4 regions of the Erwinia sp. LJJL01 genome follow, and region 3 is predicted to be linked to each of the others. Evidence: predicted binding sites of a transcription regulator. Region 3 holds the regulator's gene; each other region holds the start of a gene.

Region 1 (7,579 bases), 620 kb from region 3:
AGCTGCTGGACGAAGTGGATGAAGCGCTGGCGCTTGGACACAAAATCAAACCTGTGCTGCTTGGCCCGGTAACCTATTTATGGCTGGGGAAAGTGAAGGGCGCCGCGTTTGACCGCCTGAGCCTGCTCAAAGCGATCCTGCCGGTTTACCAGCAGGTGCTGGCTGAGCTGGCAAAACGCGATATCGAGTGGGTGCAGATTGACGAGCCAGCGCTGGCGCTGGAACTGCCAGCCGTATGGCTTGCGGCCTTCAAACCTGCTTATGCTGCATTGCAGGGCCATACCAGACTGCTGCTGACCACCTACTTCGACAGCATCGGCCAGAATATCGATACCATTCGCGTACTGCCGGTGCAGGGCCTGCATGTGGACCTGGTGCACGGTAAAGACGATATCAACGCGCTGAACCGCCAGCTTCCGGCGAGCTGGCTGCTGTCGGTTGGGGTGATCAATGGCCGTAACGTCTGGCGTGCCGACCTCAGCCGCTGGTTTGAGCGCCTGCAACCGCTTGTCGCCGCCCGTAAGCAGCTGTGGATTGGCTCTTCCTGCTCGCTGCTGCACAGCCCGATTGACCTGAGCGTGGAGACCCGCCTCGATGACGAGGTCAAAAGCTGGTTCGCCTTTGCCCTGCAGAAATGCGCAGAGCTGTCGCTGTTGAGCCATGCGCTAAATAACAGTGACCCGGCCTCGCTGGAAGCCTGGAGCGCCCCAATCCGCGCCCGAAAATCCTCGACCCGAGTGCACAATCCGGCAGTAGGCCAGCGCCTGGCGGCAATAACCGCTCAGGACAGCCAGCGTAATCACCGCTATGCGGTGCGCGCGGAGGCTCAGCGCCAGCGCTTCCAGCTGCCTGCGTGGCCCACCACCACCATCGGTTCGTTCCCGCAGACCAGCGAAATTCGTGGCCTGCGCCTCGATTTTAAGCAGGGGCGTCTGGATGCTAACCACTACCGCACCGGTATCGCTGAGCACATCAAGCAGGCGATTGTCGAGCAGGAGCGCCTGGGGTTGGACGTGCTGGTCCACGGGGAAGCCGAGCGCAACGACATGGTGGAGTACTTTGGGGAAAACCTCGACGGCTTCATCTTTACGCAAAATGGCTGGGTGCAGAGCTACGGCTCACGCTGCGTGAAGCCACCGGTGATTATTGGCGACGTCAGCCGCCCTCAGGCCATCACCGTGGAGTGGGCAAAGTATGCCCAGTCGCTGACCAACAAGCCGGTGAAAGGCATGCTGACCGGTCCGGTGACCATTCTCTGCTGGTCATTCCCGCGTGAAGACGTTTCGCGTGAAACCATCGCTAAGCAGATTGCCCTGGCGCTGCGTGATGAAGTGGCAGACCTGGAAAAAGCGGGAATTGGCATCATCCAGATTGATGAGCCAGCGCTGCGAGAAGGGCTGCCGCTGCACAAATCCGACTGGGCCGCCTACCTGGAGTGGGCAGTGGACGCTTTCCGCCTGAACGCCGCCGTGGCGCAGGATGACACTCAGATCCACACCCACATGTGCTACTGCGAGTTCAACGACATTATGGATTCGATCGCTGCGCTGGACGCCGACGTGATCACCATTGAAACCTCACGGTCCGATATGGAGCTGCTGGAGTCGTTCGAAGAATTTGAGTACCCGAATGAGATTGGCCCGGGCGTGTACGACATTCACTCGCCGAACGTGCCGTCGATAGAGTGGATAGAAGCGCTGCTGCTGAAAGCGGCTCAGCGCATCCCGACTGAACGTCTGTGGGTTAACCCGGACTGCGGCCTGAAAACCCGTGGCTGGGCAGAAACCCGCCAGGCGCTGGCGAACATGGTACAGGCGGCGCAAAACCTGCGTAACGCCAAAGCGTAATTATCTGTGTTGTTGATGTGTATTTGGGGCGCTAAGCGCCCCCTTTTTTATGCCTTTGGCGCAACGCCATACTGTTTAAACCACGCCAGCATACGTTGCCAGCCGTCCTGGGCGGACTCGGCGTGATAGCTGGCGCGATAGTCAGCATTAAAGGCGTGACCGGCATCGGGATAGACAATAATTTCCGCATTCGCATTGGCTGCCCGCAGTGCCTGACGCATGGTTTCCACGCTCTCCTGCGGGATGCTGTCATCTTTACCCCCGTACAGCCCTAATACCGGGGCATTCAGATCGACGGCGATATCGACCGGCTGCTTCTGCTGCTTCATGGTTTTATCACCGACCAGCTTGCCGTACCAGGCGACGGCAGCCTTCAGCTGCGGATTGTGCGCCGCATAGAGCCAGGTAATGCGCCCGCCCCAGCAGAAACCGGTAATCGCCATATTGCGCATATCGCCGTCGTGACGCGATGCCCAGTTAGCCACATGATCCAGGTCGGCCAGCACCTGATTGTCCGGCACTTTACTCACCAGCTCTGAGAACAGGGTTGGGATATCGTCATATTCGCTCGGGTCGCCCTGGCGGAAGTAAAGCTCAGGAGCGACAGCCAGATATCCCTCCGCCGCCAGGCGGCGACAGATATCGCGGATGTGTTCGTGAACGCCGAAGATCTCCTGGACGACTAACACCACCGGCAGCGGGCCCGTGGCATTACGCGGTTTGGCGTGAAACGCCGGCATATTCTCCCCCTGAGTGGGAATCGAGGTTTCCCCGGAGATAATCCCGGCGCTGTCGGTAATAATTGTGGTGGCAGCCGTCGGCAGGACTGCGGGCGCAAAGCCTTTTTCGCTCAGTTCTTGAGTCATGTTATCTTCGTTTTTCATGGTTCTCTCCGTGCAGGCGCGAATGCAATCAGCTAACTATAGCCAGGAATGCGATGGGGTCAGAGCTTGAGTGAGGGTATCTCTTTATCACCTGATAAAGCTGAACCACAGGGCAAGTTGTGTCAAAGTGGCATGAGCAAATAATGAAATGTGATGCTGGTCACTATTTTCAGTGTAAGGCGTGTAACTTTCATTTTAATCAGCGACATTAATCACACTAAAGAGCGCCGTTATTCCTTACAGTAGCGCTTAATTACTATCCCCGCTTTCCGCGACAGGAGTTTGAAATGGCACATTCTGACGTTTTCCATCTTGGCCTCACTAAAGCCGATCTCCAGGGCGCGACGCTGGCCATCGTGCCTGGCGACCCGGAGCGCGTAAAGAAAATTGCTGCCCTGATGGACAATTCTGTCCACCTGGCTTCACACCGTGAATTTACCACCTGGCGCGCCGAGCTTTCCGGTAAGCCGGTGATCGTCTGTTCGACCGGTATCGGCGGTCCTTCGACGTCTATTGCCGTGGAGGAGCTGGCGCAGCTCGGCGTACGCACCTTCCTGCGCGTAGGTACCACCGGTGCTATTCAGCCGGACATCAACGTTGGCGATGTGCTGGTGACGACCGGTTCCGTACGTCTCGACGGTGCCAGCCTGCACTTTGCGCCGCTGGAGTTCCCGGCGGTAGCGGATTTCACCTGCACCACCGCGCTGGTCGATGCGGCGAAAGAGGCCGGCGCGCGCACCCACATCGGCATCACTGCTTCATCTGATACTTTCTATCCGGGCCAGGAACGTTACGACACCTGGTCAGGCCGGGTGGTGAGCCGCTTCCAGGGGTCGATGAAAGAGTGGCAGGAGATGGGCGTGCTGAACTATGAAATGGAGTCCGCTACCCTGCTGACCATGTGTGCCAGCCAGGGGCTTCGCGCCGGAATGGTCGCTGGGGTGATTGTTAACCGTACCCAGCAGGAGATCCCGGATGCGGAAACCATGAAAAAAACCGAAAGCGATGCGGTGAAAATCGTGGTTGAGGCTGCACGCCGCCTGATCTAAATTTCTCACTTTGCGGGCAGCGTCTGAAAGCTGCCCGCAAACCGCAACCGCCCCCTCATTTATCTGCGTACCCTCTCCAAAATTTCTCCTAAGCCCGTGAGCAAGTTGCTTTTTATCTGGACATTTATACAGTGCGCCTCTATTTTTCCCCTGTCAGGGTTTCAGCAGGAGAAGCAGGGTGGATCCAACAATCGTTTATAGCGCAGGTATCGGTCTGGTCGGGCTACTGGCAGGGTGGCTGTTCGCCTCTTATCGCAGCCAGCAGCAGCTGGCGAAGGGCGAGACGGAGCGACAGCTGCTGTTACAGGCGTCTGAGCAGGCGCAGGCTGAACGTCAGCGCTTACAGCAGCAGCTTGAGGCCCAGTTACTTGTCCATAAGCAGAGCGAGCAGGAGCTGCGCCAGCTGCACGCTGCGCATGCCGCAGCCGGTGAAAAGCTACAGCACCTCGATCACTGGCGCGCAGAGAGCGACCAGCTCACGCGTGAATTGCGCACTCAGCTGGAGATCAACAGCGCCCAGGAGGCGGAGCTGCGTGAAGTTACCATCCGCCTGGAAGAGACGCGCATGGCGGCTGAAGAGAAGCAGCGCCTGCTGGTCAACAGCGAGCAGCGCCTTAATGCGCAGTTTGAAAACCTGGCAAACCGAATTTTTGAAAACAGCGGCCGTCGCGTCGATGAACAGAACCGCCAGAGCCTGAATGGGCTGATTACGCCGCTGCGCGAACAGCTGGAGGGCTTCCGCCGTCAGGTGCAGGAAGGTTTCGGTCAGGAAGCGCGCGAACGCCATACGCTTTCTCACGAAATTCGTAACCTGCAGCAGCTCAATGCCCAGATGGCGCAGGAAGCGATTAACCTCACCAAAGCGCTGAAGGGCGATAACAAAACTCAGGGCAACTGGGGGGAAGTGGTACTCAGCCGGGTGCTGGAGGCTTCCGGCCTGCGCGAAGGTCATGAGTATGAGACTCAGGTGAATATACAGCTGGAACAGAGTGGCCGCATGCAGCCGGATGTCATTGTGCACTTGCCGCAGGGCAAAGACGTAGTGATCGACGCCAAGATGACGCTGGTGGCCTATGAACGCTACTACAATGGTGAAGATGAAGCCGGGCGTGAAGCGGCGATTAGCGAGCACATCGCCGCCATCCGCAGCCACCTGCGGGGCCTTAGCCGAAAAGATTACCAACAATTGCCCGGTTTACGCTCGCTGGATTATGTGTTGATGTTTATCCCGGTGGAGCCGGCCTTTCTGCTGGCTATCGACCGTCAGCCAGAGTTGATCAACGAGGCGCTAAACCTCAATATCATGCTGGTCAGCCCGACCACGCTGCTGGTGGCGCTGCGCACGATCAACAACTTATGGCGCTATGAGCATCAGAGCCGTCATGCCCAGCGCATTGCCGACCGGGCCGCCAGGCTCTATGACAAAATGCGCTTATTCGTTGACGATATGAGTGCTATCGGCCAGAACCTGGATAAAGCTCAGGATAGCTACCGTCAGGCGATGAAAAAGCTGTCGGAAGGGCGCGGCAACCTGATTGCGCAGACGGAAGGCTTCCGCCAGATGGGCGTTGAGATCAAACGCCCGATAAATCCTCGTCTGGTCGAGCAGGCGCTGCCCGCGGAACAGGGGGAGGAAGATGACGCTGCCGGGGAAGCAGAAAGTGAAGAATTTTCTCCTGCCGCAATGCCACACCGCATCAATGAATAAGCGAGTGGCAAGTGCCTGGTCTGCGTGACTCTGGTACACTTGGCAAATATTTGATTGTAGAGCAGGCAAAACAAATGGCAGATGAATCAAAGGACACCACCCACTTCGGCTATCGCACGGTAGCGAAAAACGAAAAGGCCGAGATGGTGGCTGATGTTTTCCATTCCGTTGCGGCCAAATATGATCTGATGAATGACCTGATGTCTATGGGCATCCACCGCATCTGGAAGCGTTTTACCATCGACTGCAGCGGCGTGCGCCGTGGGCAGCGCGTACTTGATTTAGCAGGCGGCACCGGCGATCTCACGGCAAAATTCTCACGTCTGGTCGGTGAGACCGGTGAAGTGGTGCTGGCCGATATCAACAGCTCAATGTTGAAAGTGGGCCGTGAAAAGCTGCGCAACAAAGGCGTCATCGGCAACGTAAATTACGTTCAGGCCAATGCCGAAGCACTGCCGTTCCCGGATAACTACTTTGACTGCATTACTATCGCTTTTGGTCTGCGTAACGTGACCGAAAAAGAGAAAGCGCTGGCCTCGATGTTCCGGGTGCTGAAGCCGGGCGGGCGTCTGCTGGTGCTGGAGTTCTCCAAGCCGCAGTTCGAACTGCTGAACAAAGCCTATGACGCTTACTCTTTCCACATCCTGCCGCGTATTGGCGAGCTGGTGGCGAAAGATGCAGGTAGCTACCGCTACCTGGCAGAATCCATCCGAATGCATCCCGATCAGGAAACCCTGAAGCAGATGATGATGGACGTTGGCTTTGAAAACACCACGTATCACAATCTGACGGGCGGCATTGTTGCCTTGCACCGCGGATTTAAGTTTTAAGCAGGAAAACGCATGACATTAACGCCGCTGTTAACTGCCAGTCTGGAGAGCGCGCTTAACCAGATTTTATACCGCGATCGCGGCCTGAAGGCGGCGCGTCAACGTCTTAACGGGCGTAGCCTTGCTATCGTTCTTGCGGAACTGCAACAGCCCGTCACCTTCGTCTTCAGTGAAAACCAGGTGGATGTGATAGGTGCGTGGGGTGACACGCCAGACTGTACGGTGAAAACCCGTCTGGCAACCTTGCCCAAACTGCGCGACCGCCAGCAGCTGACGGCCCTGATCCGCAGCGGCGAGCTGGAGGTGGAAGGTGACCTGCAGCTGGTGCAGCAGTTCTCTGCACTGCTGGACCTCGCAGAACTCGACCCGGCGGAATATCTTGCCCCGTGGATTGGCGACATAGCTGCGCAAGGGCTGACAAAGTTTGCCCGCCGTGGTTTCAACGCGCTGCGCCGTGATGTCGAGCGTAAGCAGAGTTATCTGGGCCAGACGCTGACGGAAGAGTGGCGGCTGGCACCGGGTAAGCTCGAGCTCGCCTGGTTCAGTGAAGAAGTGGATGCCTTAACCCGATCGTTGGATGCCCTTGATGCCCGAATTAATCAGCTGGAGGTCAAATGACCTTCGGTGAACTGCGTCGTCTCTACCTGATTATCCGCGTTTTTCTCAGCTACGGCCTGGATGAACTGATCCCCAAAACCCGCCTGACTTTACCCATTCGCCTGTGGCGCAAATGCCTGTTCTGGATGCCAAATCGCCACAAAACTCAGCCGCTGGGCGAGCGTTTGCGTCTTGCGCTGGAGCAGCTCGGGCCGGTGTGGATCAAGTTTGGTCAGATGATGTCGACCCGCCGCGATCTGTTCCCGCCACATATCGCTGACCAGTTGGCAATGTTGCAGGACCGCGTGGCGCCGTTTGATGGTGCCAAAGCGTTGAAGCTGATTGAACATTCACTCGGTGCGCCAATTGAAAGCCAGTTCGACGACTTCGAGATCGTCCCGCTGGCTTCCGCCTCGATTGCTCAGGTTCACACGGCGACGCTGAAAGAAAACGGTCGCGAGGTGGTGATCAAAGTGATCCGCCCTGACATTCTTCCGGTCATTAAAGCGGATATGCGCTTGATCTACCGCCTGGCCCGCTGGGTGCCGCGCCTGCTGCCTGATGGCCGCCGTTTGCGCCCGCAGGAAGTGGTCGCCGATTATGAAAAAACGCTGCTGGATGAACTGAATCTGCTGCGCGAAGCCGCGAACGCCATTCAGCTGCG
Region 2 (7,579 bases), 750 kb from region 3:
TCGAACGACCATTACGGCATCCCCCACGGCTTCAGCTCGCGCATGGCACTTGAGCGCTATCTGGAAAAGATGTTTGGCTGACTGGTGGCCAAGGCTGGAATAAGCGCCCAATTCATACGCTATTAGCCCGCTTGTTTGTCCACGCAACGCTTAGACTACTGTCATGTTGGGATAAAAGCAGGTTAACCATGAAACGGCTGATAGCAGCGCTGGCAGCAGCGTGGATGTTAAGTGGATGCGCGACGATTGTCGGCAGTGAGCGTCAGGATGTGACCCTGCAAACTCAGCCCCCGGGGGTGAAGTTTGTGGTGCAGGATGAGACGGGCATCGCGGTGGCTGAAGGCTATACGCCAAAAACCGTCAGCCTTCTTAAGTCGAACGGCAGCTACTTCGGCAAGAAAAAATACCGGGTGATGCTGGAACGGCCTGGCTACGTGCCGCAAACCCTGCCGCTGAAAGAGAGCCCGAATCTGTGGTATCTGCTCGGCAATATTCCCCTGCTTGGCTTCCCCGGCTGGCTGGTGGTGGACCCGTTCTACGGGGGAATGTATAAAATTGAGCCGGAAATCCTGCAAACCATCATGAACCCGGTGGGCGCGCGCGGCTAAGCGGATAAACGATTCAGGCCGGAGCGATCCGGCCTGATGGTTTACTGCGCCGTTGGATTGACCATGGCGTGCGGTGGCCGGAAGCGTTCCAGATACTGATGCTGGAAAATACACATGCGAATGGTATTGCGGTACTCGCCGTTGATAAAGAATTCGTGGATCAGCTCCCCTTCAATCTCAAAACCCAGCTTGCGATAAATATGAATGGCCTTGGCGTTCTCTTTATCGACGATCAGGTAAAGTTTATAGAGGTTCAGCACCGAAAAACCGTAATCCATCGCCAGTCTGGCCGCCTTTGTTGCCAATCCTTTACCCTGATGACTCGGGGCAATAATGATCTGAAACTCGGCGCGACGGTGGATATGGTTGATCTCCACCAGTTCTACCAGCCCGGCATTGCTGCCGTCATGTTCCACCACAAAACGCCGTTCACTCTGGTCATGAATATGCTTGTCGTAAAGGTCAGACAGCTCAACAAAGGCCTCATACGGCTCCTCAAACCAGTAGCGCATCACGCTGGCGTTGTTGTCTAACTGATGGACAAAACGCAGATCTTCACGCTCCAGCGGGCGCAGCTTAACGCTGTGGTCGACGGACTTCGCAGACATAAAAATTCCTTTTTGCAGAGGCAATATTGCCGGCCCGAGTATAGCGTTTTAGCGGGCACAAAAAAAACGCGCCTTCAGGCGCGTTGAATCATCGTTTGTAGGGGCCGATCCTCTTTTTCGATCGGCCCGCAATCCAGGCAATACGTAGGGGCCGATCTTTTGTTTCGATCGGCCCGCGATCCAGGCAGTACGTAGGGGCCGATCTTTTGTTTCGATCGGCCCGCGATCCAGGCAGTACGTAGGGGCCGATCTTTTGTTTCGATCGGCCCGCAGCGGGTTATCAGAAGTTGTAACCCACCACCACGTAATAACCGAAGCCGTTCGACTTCACGTTAAAGTTGCCCTTGCCGAAGTTCAGCTCGGTGCCATCTTCCCACTGGCCGCCGTTGTGGAAGTAACGCGCCACGAACGAGTAGTGCCAGTGGTCATAGCCCAGCGAGAGAATATGGCTGGAAGCAATCGAGTTGCTGCTGCGGCCTGCGGTATCACCGAGGTCAGAACCCCAGTCAAAGTTGGTAAAGCCGATATAGCTCAGGTTGCCGCCCCAAACCTGGGTCAGCGGCACAAAGTATTTCACCTTGAAGCGGTAACCGTCCCAGCTGTCTTCGTTGGCAGCAGTGTAGTTTTCCCACTGATATTTCGCATACACGTTCAGCGACAGGCCGATATCAGAATGGGTGTCGATATCGGTGCCCAGGCCCATATACCAGGTATTCTGGCGGTTGGCCTTATTGTCACCCATATCGTAGATATAGTTATTCGCGAAGTACCACTCTTTAAACGGACCGAATGCCAGGCTGGTGCCGGTCAGTTTGTCGATCGAGAAGCGCGGTTCGATCTCCATAAAGAACGGTGAGCCATCGTCCCATGCGCCAACGTCATTGCCGTTACCCACGCCGAAGAATTTAGGTACGTCGATATAGCCGTAGAAATCGAACCAGTCTTTGTGGGCGAAGGCTTCATATTCCAGATACAGGTCATTATTCAGCTGCGGCCCGAAGCGGGTGTGATAGCTGCCCACCACGTTTACGCTCTGGTGCCACCAGTCAGAAACATATTCCGGGTTGCTATCTTGTGCAAAAGAAACGTTGGTATAAGAGAGCGCGGCCAGCGCACCAGCCATCATAATTTTATATTTCATTATTATTACCACATGCTCTGTGACCCTGCGCGGCAGCCAGCACGACGATCGGGTTACGGTTTCTACGGGCGACGATGGGTGATTATTGATGCGACGAAAACACCCGCCTTGAATGCAGCGGCAGTGTGCCGCGAACAGGCTATAAGGAAATAGAGATCGCTCACACTTGTCAAATTCTGTTTCATTTCAATTCAGTTAAAGTGTGATGTGTATCACGTTTATTGGCGTGTGGAGGGGAACTTTCTGGCAAAAGGGCTTTTGCCTGCTTTCTCGCCAGCGTAATCGGTTGCCTGGTGAGATCGGCAGCGGAAAGCAGCAAGCAGCGATCCAGGGGCTAACGGCGAGGGCAAAAAATGAACGCTAAGACATAACTTTATCTTATGAAAAACAACGCGATAATGGCGATAAAATACTCATTTACAGCGCTGGCCGATACGCAGCAGCCGGCGGCGGTCGACCTCTTTTGCCTGCTGCGCCAGCGTGGCAAAATCGGCAAAGCGATAGAAAATCCTGGGGCTTTTGGGCGCGGCCAGCTGTTTCATATTGTTACCGGGCCAGATCTCCAGCCGGGCGAAAGCGCTGAGCGGTTGGCCATGAAAGCTGTCGGGTAGCGTCAGCCACAGCATCGGCACGCGCTCGGCCGGGCGGGTAGGGTAGCGCAGGGCGCCAGTAAGATAGTTGCGCCGGCGTACCAGGAATTTATCCGGCAGGCGGCAGCGGCTATTCCACCACTTGCCGTCGAGCATATCGAAGTGAAAACGGGTCTGCTGCGGGCTGACTGCCTCAAGCTGCGCCAGCGCCTGCGGGATTGCCTGCGCCATTGTACGCTGATACTGCCTGAGCGTGCTGGCGCCGCCATGGTTCAACAGGTCGCTGGCAAGGCGCGCGCCAAGCAGGTTGGAATAGAGGTCTTCCGGTGAAAATGCCGACACGGCTTCAGGGTAGCCAGGTACCGACTCAAAACCGTACCACTGCGCCACCTCATGCCACACCGCCAGCTGATAAGCCAGCTGAGCGGCCATCATCACGGCCAGATGGTAGCGCGCAAGCGCAGTCGCGGGCGGGGTAAACGGCCACAGGCGGATCGTGCGCTGCCCCAGCTCATCATCAAGCCTGACGGTGAAAGCCTGGCCGAGGCGCGGCCAGATCTGGCTGAATAGCCACAGGGTATTATCGGCGGTATCGCGCACGTGGGCGAGATCGATAAAACCGCCGCGCAGCGTATAGATGATGCCGTCATGTTCGCGATTCAGACCGCTCAGCGTGCTGAGGATACTCAGTAAGTGGTCATTATAGTGATGCTGACCGCTATCGTCCGGGGCGATGACGTTGCCGATTTTGAATCCTGGAACGGGAATACCCAGCACTTTTGCCCGCACGTTATAACCGAAGGCGCAGCAGGGGCGCAGGCCCTGCGGTGCGGGCAGCCTGGCTATCACCGGCCAGACCTGGCTGGCGACTGTGGCCGGGCCCTGTAAATTCACCGCGTTAAACGGCCGGTTCTCCAGAGGTGGAGCCTGGCAGCCTGCCAGCAACAGGCTGAACGCGAGTAAGAGACGCGCGATCAAAATGCTTCACCAACCTGGAAATAGAAACCGGAGCTGCGCTGACCGACACCGTAATCAAGCCGCACATTCATCCGTTTTTTAAACTCGAAGCGGTAGCCAACCCCAATCGAAGGGAGCCAGTGGCCATCCAGCACTTCACTCGGGCGCTGAGACATGCTGCCCGCGCCGACCCAGCCCACCACGCCATGGCGCCAGCTCAGTTTTTTCCGCAGTTCGAGCTGGGTAGTCACAATATTTCGCGCGCGAAAGCGCCCCTGATAATAGCCGCGCAGGTGGCGACTGTCGCCCAGCGAACCCAGCATGGTCCACGGCACCTGCCCGGTCGCGAGGCGGCTATACAGCTCCCAGGCCAGCAGCGTGGAGTCATTAAGCGGGTGGTAACGGTCATACTGCAGATCCCAGACCTTAAGGCGGTTATCGCTGCCCAGCGAAGGGAGGTAATCAGTGTAATGGATGCTCAACACCTGCCCCTGCGACGGATTAGCGATAAAATCGCGCGTGTCATAGCTGAACAGCAGGCTGAAGCCGGAGTTTAGCTGATCCAGCGCGACGGGATGGCGCGAAAAGCCGCCCGATGGCTTATCCTGCAACGCGGAAGCACGCTCCCATGAAACCGCCCAGCCAAGCCCGGCATAGGTGTTGGCGCGCAGCCGATAAAGCAGCTGTGGCGTGGCGTTAAAACGGCTGGAGTCATATTTTTGCCTGTCGTGGCGATGGCGCCCTTCACGATAGCCCCGCCCCCAGTAGTAGAGCGGGCGATGGCTGAGGTCACCCTCGATATAAAACCGCCACTGGTCATGGTGAAAAAAGGTGTCATTCTCGTACCCGAAGCCGAAAGCCCCGGTCGAACTGACAAAGCCTGTCAGAGCCAGCGACGAGAGCGGTGTGTTTTCCTGCTGCCGATCGGGCCGGTACAACCCGACAGCCGCAACGCCAATACCGATGCCCAGTTCCGGGGTATAAAACGGACCGGGGACGATGCCCCAGTCAATGCCCTGCGCGGTATTCACCTGCTGGTCTGACCCCAGTTTTGCCAGGTAACGATCGAGGGTCACCCTGCCGGGCAAAAAAGTGGCCTGCGTAACAGGGGAAATACAGAGCAGGCCAAATAACAGCGAAGAGTTTAGCCGCATACTCAGAAGCGGAACTCGCCGCCCAGCATCACGCTGTTACGCTTCTCGAACCCGGCTTCAGCGGTAATATTAAAGTTACGGGTTATTTCATATTGCCCACCGACCAGAATATTCCACGGTGACTGCAAGTGCTGCTTCACCCGGAAGCGGCCCTTATCGTCCTGGTTAACAAATTTAACCAGTCCGGCTAACTCAGCAGGCATATGCAGGTTGCTGATATTGCCACGAAAGTCCTGTGAGACATCCTGATACATGGTGCCAACCCACAGGCTGGCATGGGACTGCGGAATATTGAACCTGTCGGAACCCGGTACGGTAAAGCGATAGCCTACGCGCGGCGTGAAGGTGAAGGCATGGGTGTTACCATCCAGAATATCGAAATCGGTGCGGGTATAGTTAAAATCGAGCGTGCCAAACCAGTCATGATAGCCATAGGCCAGGGTGGTGCCTGCGCCATAGGTGGTGCCTTTAAATTTAAGCTTAAAATCGAGGTCTTTATACAGAACCTGAGCGCCCGCTGCCACCGTATCAATCCGGGAAACGGAAGAGCCTTTGGTATGCCCTACGATGCCGTATATGTTCATAAACGGGAATAGCCAGGTATCCAGGCGCGCGGTGTGCGTCTGAGATTTTTCACGGGTATGTCCAACGTTGATCTTAAAATTATCGCTCGGTAGCGGCGTGCCAAATAATGATAGTCCGCTAAAGTTAATGCTGTTTACCTTAATATTTTGGTGCATATCCATATAGTTATAACCAATGCCGTAAGGGTCGGGCAGATCATAACCACGCTGACGAATTTCCTCACCAAAGAATGGCAGTGGCCCGGTGGTTTCACCAAACAGATCGGGCGCTCTGGCTGGCTTCGGTTCCTGACTCAGTGCAGAGGGATCAGGCGCGTGACGATAATCAAGTGCGAGCGGGTGTTTCTCAGCATTGGGAATAGCGGCGAACACCATTGATACGGGAGCAGAGCTTAAAAAAAGCCCGATAAGCATATTGGCCTTTTTGCGTGAGTTCTGGTTCATTATTACAATCCATGTATAGCGTTAGTGTAAGTTGTGCGCAGAAGTCTATATGAGTTTTATGCTAATAATTACGCCATAAAATGCGCTTGGGTTGAACTTTTTGGCTATCCCAACGTTCAATGCTAATGCTAGTTACTACGGGTTAATCTTATTCTTAAATATTTGAATTCTACCGTTCCGGCAGCCAGTCTGGGCGAGGAGTATTCATGGTATAACTCACCATCATCTTTGGACTCTTTTACGGACTTAAAATAATCGATGAGTTGTTTTTTAGGCTTAAACGGACGCAGATCAAAAAATTAACTGAGCGTTTCCACAAATAAAAGGATTAAGGCGTTTCGCATGGAACGATTCAGCTTTCACTTAACGTAAGTGAAATAGCAAAGCAGAAAAGAAAATGATTTGCACGCATGATTCCATTGATTCAGCAAGTGATGTAATGCAGCGATATTTTTTATGCGCCCGCTTCCAGAATTAAATACGGGTGAGGGAATGTGTTTGCGGCAGCAGGCTGCGCTTGTCAGGATAAACTCACGTCGGCTAAATACCGCGTCAGGCCTGGCGTCCTTGGCAAAACTATTTTCTCCCGGCGGCAACCCGGTAATTCACCGTCAGCTGATTGCGCAGAATGGTCAGCACTGGAAACAGCGGGCCGCGCGACTGGGCGTAGTAGGTAAAATAAAACGGTCCGCTTACCGGGAAGGATGCCGGCATTGCCAACTCACCGGAAAGTGCAGGCAGCGCCATGCAGCGTTGCGCGCTGCACAGCGTGATTTTCAGATCCGGCGGCGGCGTGTGGCTGGGGGTAATGCGCCATGCCACTCGCACTCCCACCGCGCCGGCGGGGAGGGAACCGGAAGGGGTAATCGGTTCGCTTTTCACCTGCTGTTTACCCATTGATATTATCCCACCACGGCTCTGACTGCCCCAGGAACCGCCTGCGGCCTCTGCGGCCAGCGGTGCTGCCAGCAGCAGCCAAAGCCAGGCCTTCATCAGCGGCCACCAATCATATAGGTCATGCGCACGTTGCGCTGGCTGCTGATCTCCTGGCTCGACAGCACCACCAGCTGCGGGAAGATACGGCGCAGATAGCGTGAAAGCATCAGGCGCAGCATCGGGTTGACCAGCATCACCGGCGGCGCGCCAATACCCTCCTGGTGCTGCAACGCCAGCTCGGTCTGCTTCATCAGGTTTTCAGCAATGCCGGGTTCAATGGCGCTGCCGCTTTGCGTGGCCTGCATCAGCAGCTGTTCCAGCGACAGGTCGAGGCCAATAACCTGAATATCCTGGTCCGCCGGGAACCATTGGTGAGTGATGGCGCGAGCCAGGCGGGCGCGCACGCGGGCGGTCAGCTCATCGGCATCGCTGTGGCTGGTGGCAAATTCCGCCAGAGTATCAATGATGGTGCGCATATCGCGGATCGAAATACGCTCCGCCAGCAGGTTCTGCAAAACCTTATGCAGCGTGGTCAGCGTGATCACGCCGGGGATAAG
Region 3 (7,579 bases):
TTACTGCATTAATATCTGATGGATAAAGCCAACGTGCAGGCGCACGCCTATTGCCAGCACGTCCTCATCGAGGCGGAAGTGCGGGTTGTGCAGATTCCATATCGCCCCTTTTGCCTTATTACCGCTACCGACCCAGACAAAACAGCCCGGCACCACCTTCTGATACGCGGAAAAATCCTCACAGCCGAACATCGGATGCGGCAGGATTTTTAACGCCTCATCGCCCAGCGTGCCGACCACCGTATCGCGGGCAATGCGCGTGGCCTCCGGATGATTGACGCCAATGGCGTAGCCCGGCGTCCATTTCAGCGCAAAGCTTCCTCCGGCTGCGGCGGTGATGCCCTCGATCATTTTCTCCATCATCTGCGGGATTTCACTACGCGCACGGTTGCTTAGCGTGCGCAGCGTGCCGCGCAGGTGGGCGCTGTCGGGAATGACGTTATAGCCACCATCAGCGATAAAGCTCGCCACGCTCAGCACCGCCCGATCGTTGGGATCCAGCCTGCGCGACACGATCTGCTGTAGCGCCTGTACCACGCCGGATGCCAGCACCACCGGGTCGACGCTCTCCTGCGGCAGCGCGGCATGTGAACCTTTCCCCTGAATCATCAGATCGAAATTATCGCTGGCGGCGCTGAAAACGCCTTCGGTCAGTCCGGCCGTCCCGGTGGGGAAATTCGGCATGACGTGCAGCCCGAAGATCTTCTCAACGCCGTTGAGCACGCCGTGTTTGATCAGCTCCTGCGCGCCACCCGGCGGCACTTCTTCCGCGTGTTGGAAGATAAAGCGCACGGTGCCGCTTAGCTGCGCCTGCTGATGGCATAGCACCCAGGCCGCACCGAGCAGCATGGCGGTATGCGCATCGTGCCCGCAGGCGTGCATCACCCCGTTGTTTTGCGAGGTAAAGGGTTCATTGTTGAGTTCGGTGATCGGCAGCGCATCCATATCGGCACGCAGCGCGACGCATGGGCCGCTGCGCGCGCCCGGCAGTTCCGCCACCACGCTGGTTGGCGTTGGCCGTTTAATTTTTAACGGGCCAAACTTCGCCAGTTCAGCAGCGACATAATCTGCGGTGCCATGCTCATGGAATGAGAGTTCGGCATTGGCATGAATATGACGCCGCCACACCAGCACTTTGTCGGTGATTTCCTTGCTTAACGTTTCAGTGTTCATGATAACTCCGGGTTTAAGGAAGAGAGGTAAGCACGCCGGCTGCCCGGCAGAAGAGCCAGTCCCGCCAGCAGTATCGCTATCATCAGAAACAGAAAGGCACCAAGGTAAGTGCCATGGCCAGCGGCCACTAAATAGCCCATCACAATCGGCCCGACGAAGCCGCCCAGTACTCCTCCGGCATTCAGTAAACCGATAATCGAGCCGGTCACCGCGAGCGGAAAACGCTTCATCGGCAGCGTAAAGGTGGTGATAAAGGTGCCGATAAGGGCCGCATTGGTAATACAGAGGCCGATTGTGCTCATCAGCACGCTGGAGGAGAGGTAAATCATCAGCATCCCCGCCGCCGCAATCAGCGACGCCAGGCAGATTACCCAGGGTTCACGCCCGGCCAGATAACGCCCCACCAGCCAGCCGCCAGCCACCGATGTCAGTGCGCTACCAACCCCGGAAATGCTCATCATCTGCCCGACGGCGGAGAGCGGCAGTCCGCGATGAGTGAGAAAGCTGGGCAGCCAGCTCACCAGGCCGTAAACCGGCACATTCAGCAGAAAGTTAGTGCAGAACAGCTGCCATAAAAGCGGCTGGCGTAGCGCACTGTGCAGGCCGACTTCGCCAGCTGGAATGAGGATCACCCGCGGCGAGCGCGGCAACAGCAGCACCATGCTCGCGGCTACCATCAGCACCAGCACGGCCAGGATCATATAGGCGTGATGCCAGTTCATTTTATCCAGCGCCCATACCGCCAGCAGCGGCCCGATGGCCATCGCCAGCCCGGAGGAGGAGAGCAGCAGCGACTGGGCGAAGGTGCGGTGATGCAGCGCAAAATTGGCACTTACGGCTTTCGCGCTGGCGCTTGGATAACCCGAGTGGCCGATCCCCGCCATAAAACGAAAGCTCAGCAGCAGAGCAAAGGTGACACCGAGCCAGCCAAACAGCAGCGCACACAGCCCAAGCAACGACAGCGAGAGCACCAGCATGCGCCGGTAGCCTATGCGATCGTTTAACCAGCCGGCGGGAAACTGAAACAGCGCATAAGCGAGGAAGAAGATGCCACCGATATATCCCACCTGCTGCGGCGCGAGATGGAACTCCTGGCGAAGGGGTAATAGCACAAAGCCCATCACCGTTTTATCCAGATAGACAAGGACATAGCCCATAAACAGCAGGCAGAGCATTAATGCATGCGAAGTCACTTTCATAACGCGATCCTGTAATAAATCTGAAGAATCAATCTGTTAGATTTGAATTCCACAATCGGTTATAAATTGAACCATAGCAATTCATCCATCGTTGCACTTAACATGCTGATAACATTTTTTTTACGCACACACCGGCATAAATTCTGAAAATTAATCTTTTCTTTATGATTAATATCAATAATTTATTGGTATATTGCCGCATGCTGTTGCGCAGCCAGGTCCCCTTTCAGGACTTTTTCCCACTATGCTGAAGCGAGACAACAGAAGACAGTGCGTGCAAGCTGTGCTACAAACAAAGCTGTAATATTTCGTCGGCACTTCGATGCACGAGAAATACGGGACGACAAAACGAGCCAAGCTCTGATCAGAGGCCCGGAAAAATTTTCCTATGGGAACGCTTGAATATTTCTACGCCTGACAGGGAATACCCCCCTGTGCACCCTAAGCATTGCAAAATGACGGGTGACATTAGGCTCGATTACAACAGAGGATAATAGCGAATGGTTCTCGGCAAACCGCAAACAGACCCGACTCTCGAATGGTTCCTGTCACATTGCCATATTCACAAATATCCATCCAAAAGCACGCTGATCCATCAAGGTGAAAAAGCGGAAACCCTCTACTACATCGTCAAAGGCGCGGTAGCGGTGCTGATCAAGGATGAAGAAGGCAAAGAGATGATCCTCTCTTACCTCAATCAGGGTGATTTCATCGGTGAACTGGGCCTCTTTGAAGAGGGTCAGGAGCGTAGCGCGTGGGTACGTGCGAAGAGCGCCTGTGAAGTGGCTGAAATATCTTATAAAAAATTCCGTCAGCTGATTCAGGTGAATCCTGACATCCTGATGCGCCTCTCATCACAGATGGCGCGTCGCCTGCAGGTGACGTCTGAGAAAGTGGGCAACTTAGCTTTCCTCGACGTGACGGGCCGCATTGCGCAGACGCTGCTGAACCTGGCGAAACAGCCGGATGCCATGACCCACCCGGATGGCATGCAGATTAAGATTACCCGCCAGGAGATTGGCCAGATTGTCGGCTGCTCTCGTGAAACCGTCGGCCGTATTCTGAAAATGCTGGAAGATCAAAACCTGATCTCTGCACACGGTAAGACTATCGTCGTTTACGGCACACGCTAACCGGCGCTGAACTCACGGCGCGACATCCCTGTCGCGCCTTTTTTATTTGGTGCAGCGCATGTGGCGGAGAATCATCTATCACCCCGAAGTAAACTATGCCCTGAGACAGACGCTGGTGCTGTGTCTGCCGGTGGCGATTGGCTGGCTGCTGGGCGACCTGCAACGCGGCCTGCTGTTCTCTTTAGTGCCCGCCTGCTGCAACAACGCCGGTCTCGATACCCCCCATAAACGCTTCTTCAAACGCCTGATCGTTGGCGGCAGCCTGTTTGCCTTCAGCAGTTTCCTGATCCAGTTTGCGGGCGCTGAAGGCGTTCCGCTGCCGGCGATCCTGCTGGTGATGGCGCTGCTGCTTGGCGTCACCGGGGAGATCAGTCCGCTGCACGCCCGCCTGCTGCCTGCTTCGCTGATTGCCGCCATCTTCACCCTCAGCCTCGCCGGGCGCATGCCGATGTGGGAACCCCCGCTGCTGTATATCCTCGGCACCGTCTGGTACGGCGCGTTTAACTGGTTCTGGTTCTGGCTGTGGAAAGAGCAGCCGATGCGTGAAACGCTCAGCCTGCTGTATCGCGAGCTGGCTGACTACTGCGAAGCAAAATATACCCTGCTGACCAAACTCACCGATCCACAAACCGCCCTGCCTCCCCTGCTGGCACGTCAGCAAAAAGCGGTCGATCTGATCAACACCTGCTACCAGCAGATGCATATGCTTTCTGCCAACCGCGACAGCCATTATCAGCGCCTGACGCGGGCTTTTCAGGTGGCGCTGGATTTACAGGAGCACATTGCCGTCAGCCTGCATCAGCCGGAAGAGGTGCAGAAACTGGTGGAGAAAAGCCACGCCGAGGCGGTGATCCGCTGGAATGCGCAGACCATTGCTGCGCGGCTGCGGGTACTGGCCGATGATATTCTCTACCATCGCTTCGCCGAGCGTTTCACCATGGATAAACAGCTGCAGGCGCTGGAGAAGATCGCCCGCCAGCACCCGGATAACCCGGTCGGTAACTTCTGCTACTACCACTTCAGCCGCATTGGCCGCGTACTGCGCACTCAGCACCCGCTCTACCGCCGCGACCTGATGGCCGACCGTCAGCGCCGCCTGCCGCTGCTGCGGGCGCTGAAGAGCTATCTGTCGCTGAAATCGGCCGCGCTGCGCACCGCTGCGCGCTTCGCGGTGATGCTGACCTTTGCCAGTTCGCTGGCGCTGTTCTTCAACCTGCCGAAACCGTACTGGATCCTGATGACCGTGATGTTCGTCAGCCTGAACGGCTATAGCGCCACCCGCGTGCGCATCCAGCACCGAGCGCTCGGCACGCTGGCCGGGCTGGCGGTTGCCGCCGGGACGCTGGGCATGCACGTGCCGGAGCCGTGGATACTGAGCATCATGCTGGTGATTACCCTGGTGAGCTATCTGTTTATCCGCAAGTTTTATGGCTGGGCCACGGTAGGCTTTACCGTCACGGCGGTGTACACGCTGCAGCTGCTGTCGCTGAACGGCGCGCAGTTCCTGCTGCCGCGCCTGATGGATACGCTGATGGGCTGCCTGATTGCCTTTGGCGGCATGATCTGGCTGTGGCCGCAGTGGCAGAGCGGGCTGCTGCGCCAGAATGCGCACGATGCGCTGGAGACCTACCAGAGCGCGTTACAGCTACTGCTGGGCAACGAACAGGATGCGGTGAAGCTGGCGTATCAGCGCATGGAGGTAAACCAGGCGCACAATGCGCTGTTTAACTCGCTGCATCAGGCGATGCAGGAGCCGGGCTTTAACTCCAGCTATCTGTCCGATATGCAGCTGTGGGTGACGCACAGCCAGTTTATTGTCGAACATATCAACGCCATGACTATCCTGGCACGCGAACACACCATGCTGACGCCGACGCTGGCGGAGCGCTATTTACAGTCGTGTGAGATTGCGCTGCAGCGCTGTCAGCAGCGGCTGGAGTATGACGGGCCGAGTTCAGAGACTAACGTGCTGGAGGTACCGGAAGATTTTCATCAGGGGCCGGTGACCATTATGGAGCGCCATGTGAAGCGCATTCTGGGGCATCTTGGCGTGATGTATACCATTTCATCACTGACCTGGAGCCAGCGCCCGCATCATGGCCGCTGGCTGTCACGACGCCTGAGGAAATCCTCAAAATAACGTAGCGGCGGACCCTTTATTTCGGTCCACCCGCCAGCAGCATGCCCATCATCAGCAAGGGGCGACCGGAAAAAAGGTCGCCCCCTACGATCAAGCGATCACCTCAGCACCTTTTCTATCGCCGTGGCAAACCGCGCCATGCCTTCGGCGATATCGGCCGGTTCAATGACCAACGACGGCGCAAAACGCATCACGTCGGTGCCGGCAACCAGTACCATCACCCCTTCAGCTGCGGCGGCATTGAGGATATCGCGCGCTTTGCCCGCATGCTGCGGCTTAAGCGCGGCACCAATTAACAGCCCCTGCCCGCGAATATCGCTAAACAGATCGAAGCGGGCATCCAGCGCTTTTAACTGCTCGACAAACAGCTGGCGGCGTTCGGCGACCCCGTTGAGCACTTCCGGCGTATTGATAATATCCAGCGCCGCTTCCGCCACCGCACAGGCCAGCGGATTGCCGCCATAGGTGGTGCCGTGTACGCCTGGGGCCATCACCGAAGCAATCTCGTTGGTGGTCAGCATTGCGCTCACCGGGAAACCGCCGCCCAGCGCCTTGGCTGTGGTGACGATATCCGGCTTCACGCCGTAGTGCTCATGGGCAAACAGCTTGCCACTGCGCCCCATGCCGCTCTGCACTTCATCCAGCACCAGCAGTGCCTGATGCTCGTCACACAGCTGACGCAGCCCCTGTAGAAACTCCTGGGTCGCAGGGATCACGCCACCCTCACCCTGGATTGGCTCAACGACAATCGCGCAGGTGTGATCGTCGATCACCGCTTTCACCGCCGCCAGATCGTTGAACGGCACATGGACGATATCCGCCGGTTTCGGCCCGAAGCCATCGGAATATTTCGGCTGTCCGCCGACCGATACGGTGAAGAGCGTGCGGCCGTGGAAGGCGTTATGGAAGGCGATGATTTTGCTTTTGAACGGGCTATGGCGCTTGGTGGCGTAGTAGCGCGCCAGTTTGAATGCCGCTTCGTTGGCTTCCGCACCGGAGTTGGCAAAGAACACGCGCTCGGCAAAGGTGGCGTTGATCAGCTTAGAGGCCAGGCGCAGCGCCGGCTCGTTGGTAAACACGTTGCTGGTGTGCCACAGGGTTTCCCCCTGGGTTTTTAACGCCTCCACCAGCGCAGGATGACAGTGGCCCAGCGCGGTCACCGCGATGCCGCCGGAGAAGTCGATATACTCTTTGCCCTGCTGGTCCCAGACGCGGCTGCCTTTGCCTTTCACCGGCACAAACTGCGCTGGTGCATAAACAGGCAAAATCACCTCATCAAATGTCGCCCGCGTTACCGCTAATTTTTCCGCTGCCATTCACTACCTCGCCATTGAGTCATTTCAGGAATGTGAAATTATAGTCATAAAATATGCATAAAAAATCACAACAAGGCAACCATTAATCAGCCTTTGAGGAAATTAGCCAGTAGCTGATGCCCCTGCTCGCTGAGGATGCTCTCCGGGTGAAACTGTACGCCTTCCAGCGGCAGGGTGCGGTGACGAAAGCCCATGATCTCATCCGGCTGGCCGTCGCGCAGCGTCCACGCGGTCAGTTCAAACTGCGCGGGCAGGCTCTCAACGATCAGCGAATGGTAGCGGGTAACGGTCAGCGGATGATTAAGCCCGGCAAACACGCCGCCATCGTTATGCTCAATCGCGCAGGTTTTGCCGTGCATCACCTGGCGGGCGCGCACCACGCGAGCACCAAATGCCTGGGCGATGGCCTGATGCCCCAGGCACACCCCGAGTATCGGCAGCTGGCCCGCAAAGTGGCGAATAGCCTCAAGGGAGATCCCGGCATCATCCGGTGTGCAGGGTCCGGGGGAGATGACCAGCCGTTGCGGTGACAGCGCGCTGATTTCAGCCAGGGTGATGTCGTCATTGCGCCGCACCAGCACCTCCGCCCCCAGTTCTGAAAAATATTGGTAAAGGTTC
Region 4 (7,579 bases), 170 kb from region 3:
GCTGGTGATTGCCGAGCAGTTCGGCACGCTGGAGTCGCTCTATCCCGGCCGTATCGATCTGGGGCTTGGCCGTGCGCCGGGTTCAGACCAGCGCACCATGATGGCCCTGCGCCGCCATATGGCCGGCCACGTCGACAATTTTCCGGCCGATGTCGCTGAGCTGATCCGCTGGTTCGATGCGCCCGAAGACGAGCCCGCGCCGCCGGTGCAGCCCGTTCCCGGTACCGGACTGAAAATTCCGGTCTGGCTGCTCGGCTCCAGCCTGTATAGCGCGCAGCTCTCGGCTCAGATGGGGCTGCCGTTTGCCTTTGCCTCCCACTTTGCTCCTGAAATGCTGATGCAGGCGCTGCACCTCTACCGCGAGAACTTCAAGCCGTCAGAACGGCTGGCTAAACCGTATGCCATGGTATGCGTCAACGTGGTAGCGGCCGACAGCGAGCGTGATGCGCGCTTCCTGTTTACCTCCATGCAGCAGCAGTTCATCAATTTGCGCCGCGGCAAACCCGGCCCGCTGCCGGCTCCGGTAGAAAACATGGATAACCTGTGGTCGCCGTCCGAACAGTATGGCGTTCAGCAGGCGTTGAGCATGTCGGTGGTCGGTGATAAAGAGAAGGTACGTCACGGCCTTGCGGCGCTGATGCGCGAAACGCAGGCGGATGAGATTATGGTGAATGGCCAGATCTTTGACAGCCAGGCGCGGCTCTACTCTTTCGAGCTGGCGATGCAGGCGCGTAATTCACTTTAGTGATTAGTGAATAAAGGTCGAGGCATGCCTCGACCCTACGTAAACTGCAGGCATAAAAAAACCAGCCCGAAGGCTGGTTTTATATTTTGCGTCAGTGATTATGCATCACGACGACGAGTTGGCGCTGCGCCAGTGTCTTCACGACGTGGGCCGCGTGATGGGCCGCCTGGGCGACGCTCACCGCTACGCTCGTTGCTGAAGCGACGACCGCCTTCTGCACCACGACCACCTTCACGACCTGCACCAGCGCCGAAGCCACCGCGTGCCGGGCCGCCTGGACGACGTTCGCCGCCACGGTCGTTGCTGCGTGGAACCGCATCACCAATCAGCTGCATGTTCATCGGCTTGTTCAGAATACGCGTGCGGGTGAAATGCGACAGCACATCGCCCGGCATGCCTTTCGGCAGCTCGATGGTAGAGTGCGTACCGAACAGCTTGATGTTACCAATGTAGCGGCTGCTGATGTCGCCTTCGTTAGCGATAGCGCCAACGATATGACGCACTTCAACACCGTCATCACGGCCAACTTCAATACGGTAAACTTCCATATCGCCAACGTCACGACGTTCACGGCGTGGACGGTCACCGGCAGCTTCGCTACGTGGTTCACGTGGGCCACGCTCTGGACGGTCACCACGACCGCCTTCACGACGCTCGTCACGGTCACGGAACTGGCTGCGTGGGCGCTGTGGCGCATCAGCAGGCACGATCAGTGGACGTTCGCCCTGAGCCATTTTCAGCAGTGCTGCGGCCAGCGTTTCAATATCCAGCTCATCTTCCGGCTGCATTTTAGCCAGCAGTGCGCGGTACTGTTCCAGATCGCTGCTTTCCAGCTGCTGCTGAACTTTAGCGGCGAACTTAGCCAGACGACGCTCACCCAGCAGTTCTGCGTTAGGCAGTTCAACTTCTGGAATAGTCAGCTTCATGGTGCGTTCAATGTTACGCAGCAGACGACGCTCGCGGTTCTCAACGAACAGCAGCGCGCGGCCAGCACGACCAGCACGACCGGTACGGCCGATGCGGTGCACGTAAGATTCGGCATCCATAGGGATATCGTAGTTAACAACCAGGCTGATACGCTCAACGTCCAGACCACGTGCCGCAACGTCGGTCGCGATCAGGATGTCCAGACGACCATCTTTCAGGCGCTCCAGCGTCTGCTCACGCAGTGCCTGGTTCATGTCACCGTTCAGTGCAGCACTGTTGTAACCGCTACGCTCCAGCGCTTCGGCCACTTCCAGCGTGGCGTTTTTCGTACGCACGAAGATGATAGCAGCATCAAAATCTTCAGCTTCCAGGAATCGGGTCAGTGCATCAGTTTTACGGCCGTAGGCAGTCCAGTAGCTCTGGCTGATGTCCGGGCGCGTAGTCATGCTTGACTGAATACGCACTTCCTGAGGATCTTTCATGAAGCGTTTAGTAATACGACGAATCGCTTCTGGCATGGTAGCCGAGAACAGCGCGGTCTGATGACCTTCTGGGATCTGCGCCATGATGGTTTCAACGTCTTCGATGAAGCCCATACGCAGCATTTCATCAGCTTCGTCCAGCACCAGGCCGCGCAGGTTAGACAGATCTAACGTGCCGCGCTTCAGGTGGTCAAGCAGACGGCCAGGGGTACCCACAACAACCTGTGGTCCCTGACGCAGTGCGCGCAGCTGCACGTCGTAACGCTGGCCGCCGTACAGGGCAACCACGTTCAGGCCACGCATGTGTTTCGCGAATTCGGTCATGGCTTCAGCAACCTGAACCGCCAGTTCGCGGGTCGGTGCCAGCACCAGAATCTGTGGTGCTTTAACAGTTGGGTCAATGTTATGCAGCAGCGGCAGAGAGAAAGCCGCCGTTTTTCCGCTACCGGTCTGTGCCATACCCAGCACGTCACGGCCCGCCAGCAGATGAGGAATACACTCAAGCTGGATTGGGGAAGGCTTCACGTAGCCCATACCGTTCAGTGATTCAAGGATGTCGGCGTTCAGGCCAAGGTCAGCAAAAGTAGTTTGGATATCAGTCATGTAGTACACGTGCCTCGTAGATTGCGGCGGCCAGTCTACATAACTCGTCGTGAAAATTTTCAGTCATTTTCATCAAAAAGTGTGAACCGGCTCAAATTAGTGGTTTCGACGAACAAAAAGGCCCTCATCCGCTAAGATGATGACTTTTCGAAAATTCGGGCAATAAAAGTTCGTCAGCTATTGCTGGTCAGATTCTGATAAATCGTCTTGTGTCTGGCCGAGTAGCGCCAGCTCCAACAATGCATATCGATGCTCAACAAAGTTGTGAACGTTGTTGGCGACCGTCAGCTTGAACAACGCTTCTGCGTTGTCCTTCTCCCCCAGACTTAGGTAGTACTTACCTAAATAGAAGTTGGTTTCACTGAGATGTTCAGCGAGCGAGGTGTTATCCGTTGCGTCTGCCTGGAGCCTTTCCATCAGCGTTTTTTCACTGATGTCACCCAGGTAGAACTCGACAATATTCCATCCCCATTGGTCCTTAACCGCTTTGTCGTAACGCTGTTTCAGCGAAACTTTGGCCTGGTCTGCGTTGATCTCACGTTCTGTGAGATACAGCCACAGGCTGCGGAAGGGATCGTTAGGATCGTCTTGATAAAACGCCAGCAGATCATCTTGCGCCAGTTTAAATCTTCCGCCGTAATACAGGGCGATACCACGATTTAAACGCGCATAATTGTAAGTTGGATCAAGCTCAAGTACAGAATCGAACGCTTCATAGGCAGCATCAAAATTGCCTGCCTGCGTTAAATAAATGCCTAAGTAATTGAATACTTCAGGCATATCGGGTCTGATAGACAGCGCTTGTGAAAAATCATTCCGCGCCAGTGCTCTCAAACCCAAACTATCATACAACACTCCGCGCTCATATAACAGCTGTGCGCGTTCATCATCGGTCAATGACCGACTGGCAAGTATTTGTTCCATGCGAGCGAGAATGACTTCCTGTTGCAGCGTAGGCTGCAAAGGGACTGCCAAAACTTCGTTCTTACGCCAATCGGTGTTGCTGCATCCTGCCAGCGTTAAAGCTGTCGCAACAATACACCAGCGCAAAAATGGCTTCATTTCCCACTCCTGAAAACAAACATTGGGATGCACATCCTGTCATCCGCCTGCCATGCACAAGGCCATCCCGCCCTCGCGTTCAAACAATTCCCCGCACCGGCTGGCGCGGGGAACTCAATGGTGATGCGCTTATTCTGCTTCAGGCGTTGCCGCTGACGCTTCTGGAGCTGCTTCAGGCTGAGCCTGCTCGCTGGCTTCTTTGATGCTCAGGCGTACACGGCCCTGACGGTCAACTTCCAACACTTTTACTGGAACTTCCTGACCCATCGCCAGATAGTCAGTCACTTTTTCTACGCGCTTGTCAGCGATCTGAGAAATGTGTACCAGACCTTCTTTACCGCCACCGATTGCGACGAAGGCACCGAAGTCAACGATGCGGGTCACTTTACCGTTGTAGATACGGCCTACTTCGATTTCTGCGGTGATCTCTTCGATACGACGAATCGCGAACTTCGCTTTGTCGCCGTCGGTTGCTGCGATTTTCACAGTACCGTCATCTTCGATTTCGATGGTAGTGCCAGTCTCTTCTGTCAGCGCACGGATAACCGAGCCACCTTTACCGATTACGTCTTTGATCTTATCAACGCTGATCTTGATGGTGTGGATGCGTGGAGCAAACTGAGAGATGTCGCCACGCGGCGTGCTGATAGCCTGTTCCATCACGCTGAGGATGTGCAGACGCGCGCCCTTAGCCTGGTTCAGTGCTTCATGCATGATTTCGCGGGTGATACCTTCAATTTTGATGTCCATCTGCAGCGCGGTGATACCTTCACGGCTACCGGCTACTTTGAAGTCCATGTCGCCGAGGTGATCTTCGTCGCCGAGGATATCGGACAGTACAACAAAGTTGTTTTCGTCTTTGACCAGGCCCATCGCGATACCGGCTACGGCAGCTTTGATTGGTACGCCTGCATCCATCAGTGCCAGAGAAGCACCGCAAACAGACGCCATTGAAGACGAGCCGTTTGATTCAGTGATTTCAGACACGACACGCACGGTGTATGGGAACGCATCGCCTTTAGGCATCACTGCCAGCACGCCGCGTTTCGCCAGACGACCGTGACCAATTTCACGACGCTTCGGTGAACCAACCATGCCGGTTTCGCCGACAGAGTATGGAGGGAAGTTGTAGTGGAACAGGAAGTTGTCGGTACGCTCGCCCATCAGCTCATCAAGGTTCTGCGCATCACGGGCAGTACCCAGAGTTGCCGTCACCAGCGCCTGAGTTTCACCACGGGTGAACAGCGCAGAGCCGTGAGTACGTGGCAGTACGCCAGTGCGCACGTCCAGACCACGGATCATGTCTTTTTCGCGACCGTCGATGCGTGGCTCACCGCGCAGGATGCGGCTACGAACCACATTTTTTTCCAGCGTGTGAAGGATGTCGCTGATTTCGCCAGCGTCCAGCGCTTCGTCTTCAGCCAGCAGTGCAGCGGTGGTTTCAGATTTGATCACGTCAACCTGAGCGTAACGCTCCTGTTTTTCGGTGATGCGGTAAGCATCGCTCAGGCGAGATTCCGCCAGTGCAGCGATACGACCATGTAAAGCTTCGTTTACAGCTTCTGGCTGCCAGTCCCAACGAGGTTTACCGGCAACGGCGACCAGTTCGTTGATGGTGTCGATAACGATCTGCTGCTGCTCGTGGCCAAACACCACTGCGCCCAGCATCTGGTCTTCGCTCAACAGCTCAGCTTCAGATTCCACCATCAGAACAGCGGCTTTAGTACCTGCAACCACCAGGTCCAGCTTGCTCTCTTTCAGCTCATCGGTAGTTGGGTTCAGTACGTACTGGTCGTTCAGGTAACCGACGCGCGCAGCACCGATTGGACCGTTGAACGGCAGGCCAGACAGCGCCAGCGCTGCAGAAGCACCGATCAGGGCAACGATATCCGGGTTAACCTGTGGGTTAACGGAAACCACGGTCGCGATAACCTGTACTTCGTTGACGAAACCTTCCGGGAACAGTGGGCGCAGCGGGCGGTCAATCAGACGTGAAGTCAGGGTCTCGCCTTCGCTTGGGCGGCCTTCACGACGGAAGAAGCTGCCTGGGATACGACCAGCAGCGTAAGTACGCTCCTGATAGTTAACGGTCAGCGGGAAGAAATCCTGACCTGGTTTTGCATTTTTACGGCCTACAACAGTTACGAACACCGCAGTGTCGTCCATGCTTACCATGACAGCAGCTGTTGCCTGGCGAGCCATCATACCGGTCTCAATAGTGACGGTATGCTGACCATACTGGAATTTTTTAACGATCGGATTCAGCAAAATTATTTCCTTAACATCAGGGCGGGTAGTTTTTTATACCGGCCGTGGATTTCCGATCTTCATTTTTGCATCCTCGCGACTAATGACAACCCTAATCCCCAATGGGACAAAGCCTCTCATTAGCCGCGCGAACCTCTGCAACTGAAGATCACACCCAGCAACAATACAATAGTTTGCGCATAATTGCTGCCGCTTGCGTGAAAAAAGGGGCCATAAAGGCCCCTTCCAGCGAATCTCGCACAGGTTGTCCGGTTTCCCCACTTTTCTGCCAGATTGCTCTGATAGCGTGGCGGGACAACCCGTAAGACTTAGCGACGCAGACCCAGACGCTCGATCAGGCTGGTGTAGCGTGCAACGTCTTTACGCTTCAGGTAATCCAGCAGCTTACGACGCTGAGATACCATGCGCAGCAGGCCACGACGGCTGTGGTGGTCTTTCTTGTGCTCAGAGAAGTGACCCTGCAGATGGTTAATCTGTGCGGTCAGCAGAGCAACCTGAACTTCGGTAGAACCACTGTCGTTTGCGCCGCGACCGAAATCAGCAACGATTTGTGCTTTAGATTCAACACTTAGAGACATGATACAACTCCAAATTAAAAGATAAATGTACAGGCGCCGATCTCTAATTCAGCAACCCAGTGTAAAGCCGCGCCATTCTACTCTGCGCGCCACTTAATCGCAAATGGCTAGTCGGAATATTCTACAACCAGGCGGCGCGGTGCCACGCGTCCATCGTCAGCAATTTCTGCCATGCCGATAAACTTGTGCTCGTCACCCTCAGTCACGCGAACCAGCCCGCTGGCCGGCGCGCCTGCTGCCTGAACCGGCATGCCCTGCTTGAAGTAAGCGGCAACCGAGCTCAGCAGGTTAACCACCGGGTATTCCGCCGCCGGGCTGTCCATCGGCATCAGCAGTGCATCCAGCAGCTCCGCCGGGGCTTTCTCCTGACGATGAGCCTCTTCCGCCAGCTCCTGCAACTGTTCCAGCGTCACCATCTTTTCAATGGGATAGGTGGCAACCTGTAAGCGGCGCAGATAGGTCACGTGTGCACCACAGCCCAGCTTCTCGCCGAGATCGTCGATAATGGTGCGGATGTAGGTGCCTTTCGACACGTGAATTTCCAACTCCAGCTCATCCCCTTCATGGCGGATAAACAGCAGCTCGTAAACCACGATACGGCGTGATTCACGCGGCACTTCAATGCCTTCTCGCGCATATTCATACAGCTTGCGCCCCTGGTACTTCAGGGCCGAATACATCGACGGCACCTGCTGGGTCTCACCACGGAAACTCTCCAGCGCCTGCTCCAGCATATCAGCGCTGAAGGTAACCGGACGCTCGCTGACCACGATGCCATCGGCATCAGATGTATCCGTGCGCTGCCCGAGGCGGGCAATCACCCGGTAACGCTTGTCGGACTCCAGCAGATACTGGGAAAACTTAGTCGCTTCCCCAAGGCAGATCGGCAGCATGCCGGTTGCCAGCGGATCCAG

Evidence for each region. Region 3 encodes CRP, which controls carbon source genes, mostly activating them, when cyclic AMP is high. Its sites were predicted from a motif close to ATGTGANNNNNNTCACAT; they were not measured.
Region 1: a site for CRP is predicted at 2,880-2,897, ahead of udp (uridine phosphorylase). Genes of this name have one in related genera too.
Region 2: a site for CRP is predicted at 2,558-2,575, ahead of ACLI4M_RS04400 (nucleoside-specific channel-forming protein Tsx). Genes of this name have one in related genera too.
Region 4: a site for CRP is predicted at 2,837-2,854, ahead of yrbN (protein YrbN). Genes of this name have one in related genera too.

The regions. Positions count from the first base shown of each region.
Region 1 is NZ_CP178576.1:2,140,268-2,147,846, forward strand. Features, by position in the region: gene metE (5-methyltetrahydropteroyltriglutamate--homocysteine S-methyltransferase) at 1-1,847, shown strand, start outside; gene ACLI4M_RS10780 (dienelactone hydrolase family protein) at 1,895-2,731, opposite strand; gene udp (uridine phosphorylase) at 3,019-3,780, shown strand; gene rmuC (DNA recombination protein RmuC) at 3,959-5,488, shown strand; gene ubiE (bifunctional demethylmenaquinone methyltransferase/2-methoxy-6-polyprenyl-1,4-benzoquinol methylase UbiE) at 5,563-6,318, shown strand; gene ubiJ (ubiquinone biosynthesis protein UbiJ) at 6,331-6,936, shown strand; gene ubiB (ubiquinone biosynthesis regulatory protein kinase UbiB) at 6,933-7,579, shown strand, end outside.
Region 2 is NZ_CP178576.1:770,977-778,555, reverse strand. Features, by position in the region: gene ACLI4M_RS04415 (DUF2002 family protein) at 1-81, shown strand, start outside; gene ACLI4M_RS04410 (hypothetical protein) at 189-608, shown strand; gene speG (spermidine N1-acetyltransferase) at 650-1,216, opposite strand; gene ACLI4M_RS04400 (nucleoside-specific channel-forming protein Tsx) at 1,497-2,357, opposite strand; gene ACLI4M_RS04395 (DUF4056 domain-containing protein) at 2,771-3,925, opposite strand; gene ACLI4M_RS04390 (BamA/TamA family outer membrane protein) at 3,922-5,058, opposite strand; gene ACLI4M_RS04385 (hypothetical protein) at 5,061-6,086, opposite strand; gene ACLI4M_RS04380 (flagellar protein FlhE) at 6,663-7,079, opposite strand; gene flhA (flagellar biosynthesis protein FlhA) at 7,079-7,579, opposite strand, start outside.
Region 3 is NZ_CP178576.1:1,516,957-1,524,535, forward strand. Features, by position in the region: gene ACLI4M_RS07990 (amidohydrolase) at 1-1,173, opposite strand; gene ACLI4M_RS07995 (MFS transporter) at 1,170-2,372, opposite strand; gene crp (cAMP-activated global transcriptional regulator CRP) at 2,873-3,505, shown strand; gene ACLI4M_RS08005 (YccS/YhfK family putative transporter) at 3,564-5,645, shown strand; gene argD (bifunctional acetylornithine/succinyldiaminopimelate transaminase) at 5,744-6,961, opposite strand; gene ACLI4M_RS08015 (aminodeoxychorismate synthase component II) at 7,048-7,579, opposite strand, start outside.
Region 4 is NZ_CP178576.1:1,348,351-1,355,929, forward strand. Features, by position in the region: gene ACLI4M_RS07060 (luciferase-like monooxygenase) at 1-745, shown strand, start outside; gene ACLI4M_RS07065 (DEAD/DEAH family ATP-dependent RNA helicase) at 844-2,757, opposite strand; gene yrbN (protein YrbN) at 2,750-2,830, opposite strand; gene nlpI (lipoprotein NlpI) at 2,935-3,819, opposite strand; gene pnp (polyribonucleotide nucleotidyltransferase) at 3,949-6,087, opposite strand; gene rpsO (30S ribosomal protein S15) at 6,396-6,665, opposite strand; gene truB (tRNA pseudouridine(55) synthase TruB) at 6,773-7,579, opposite strand, start outside.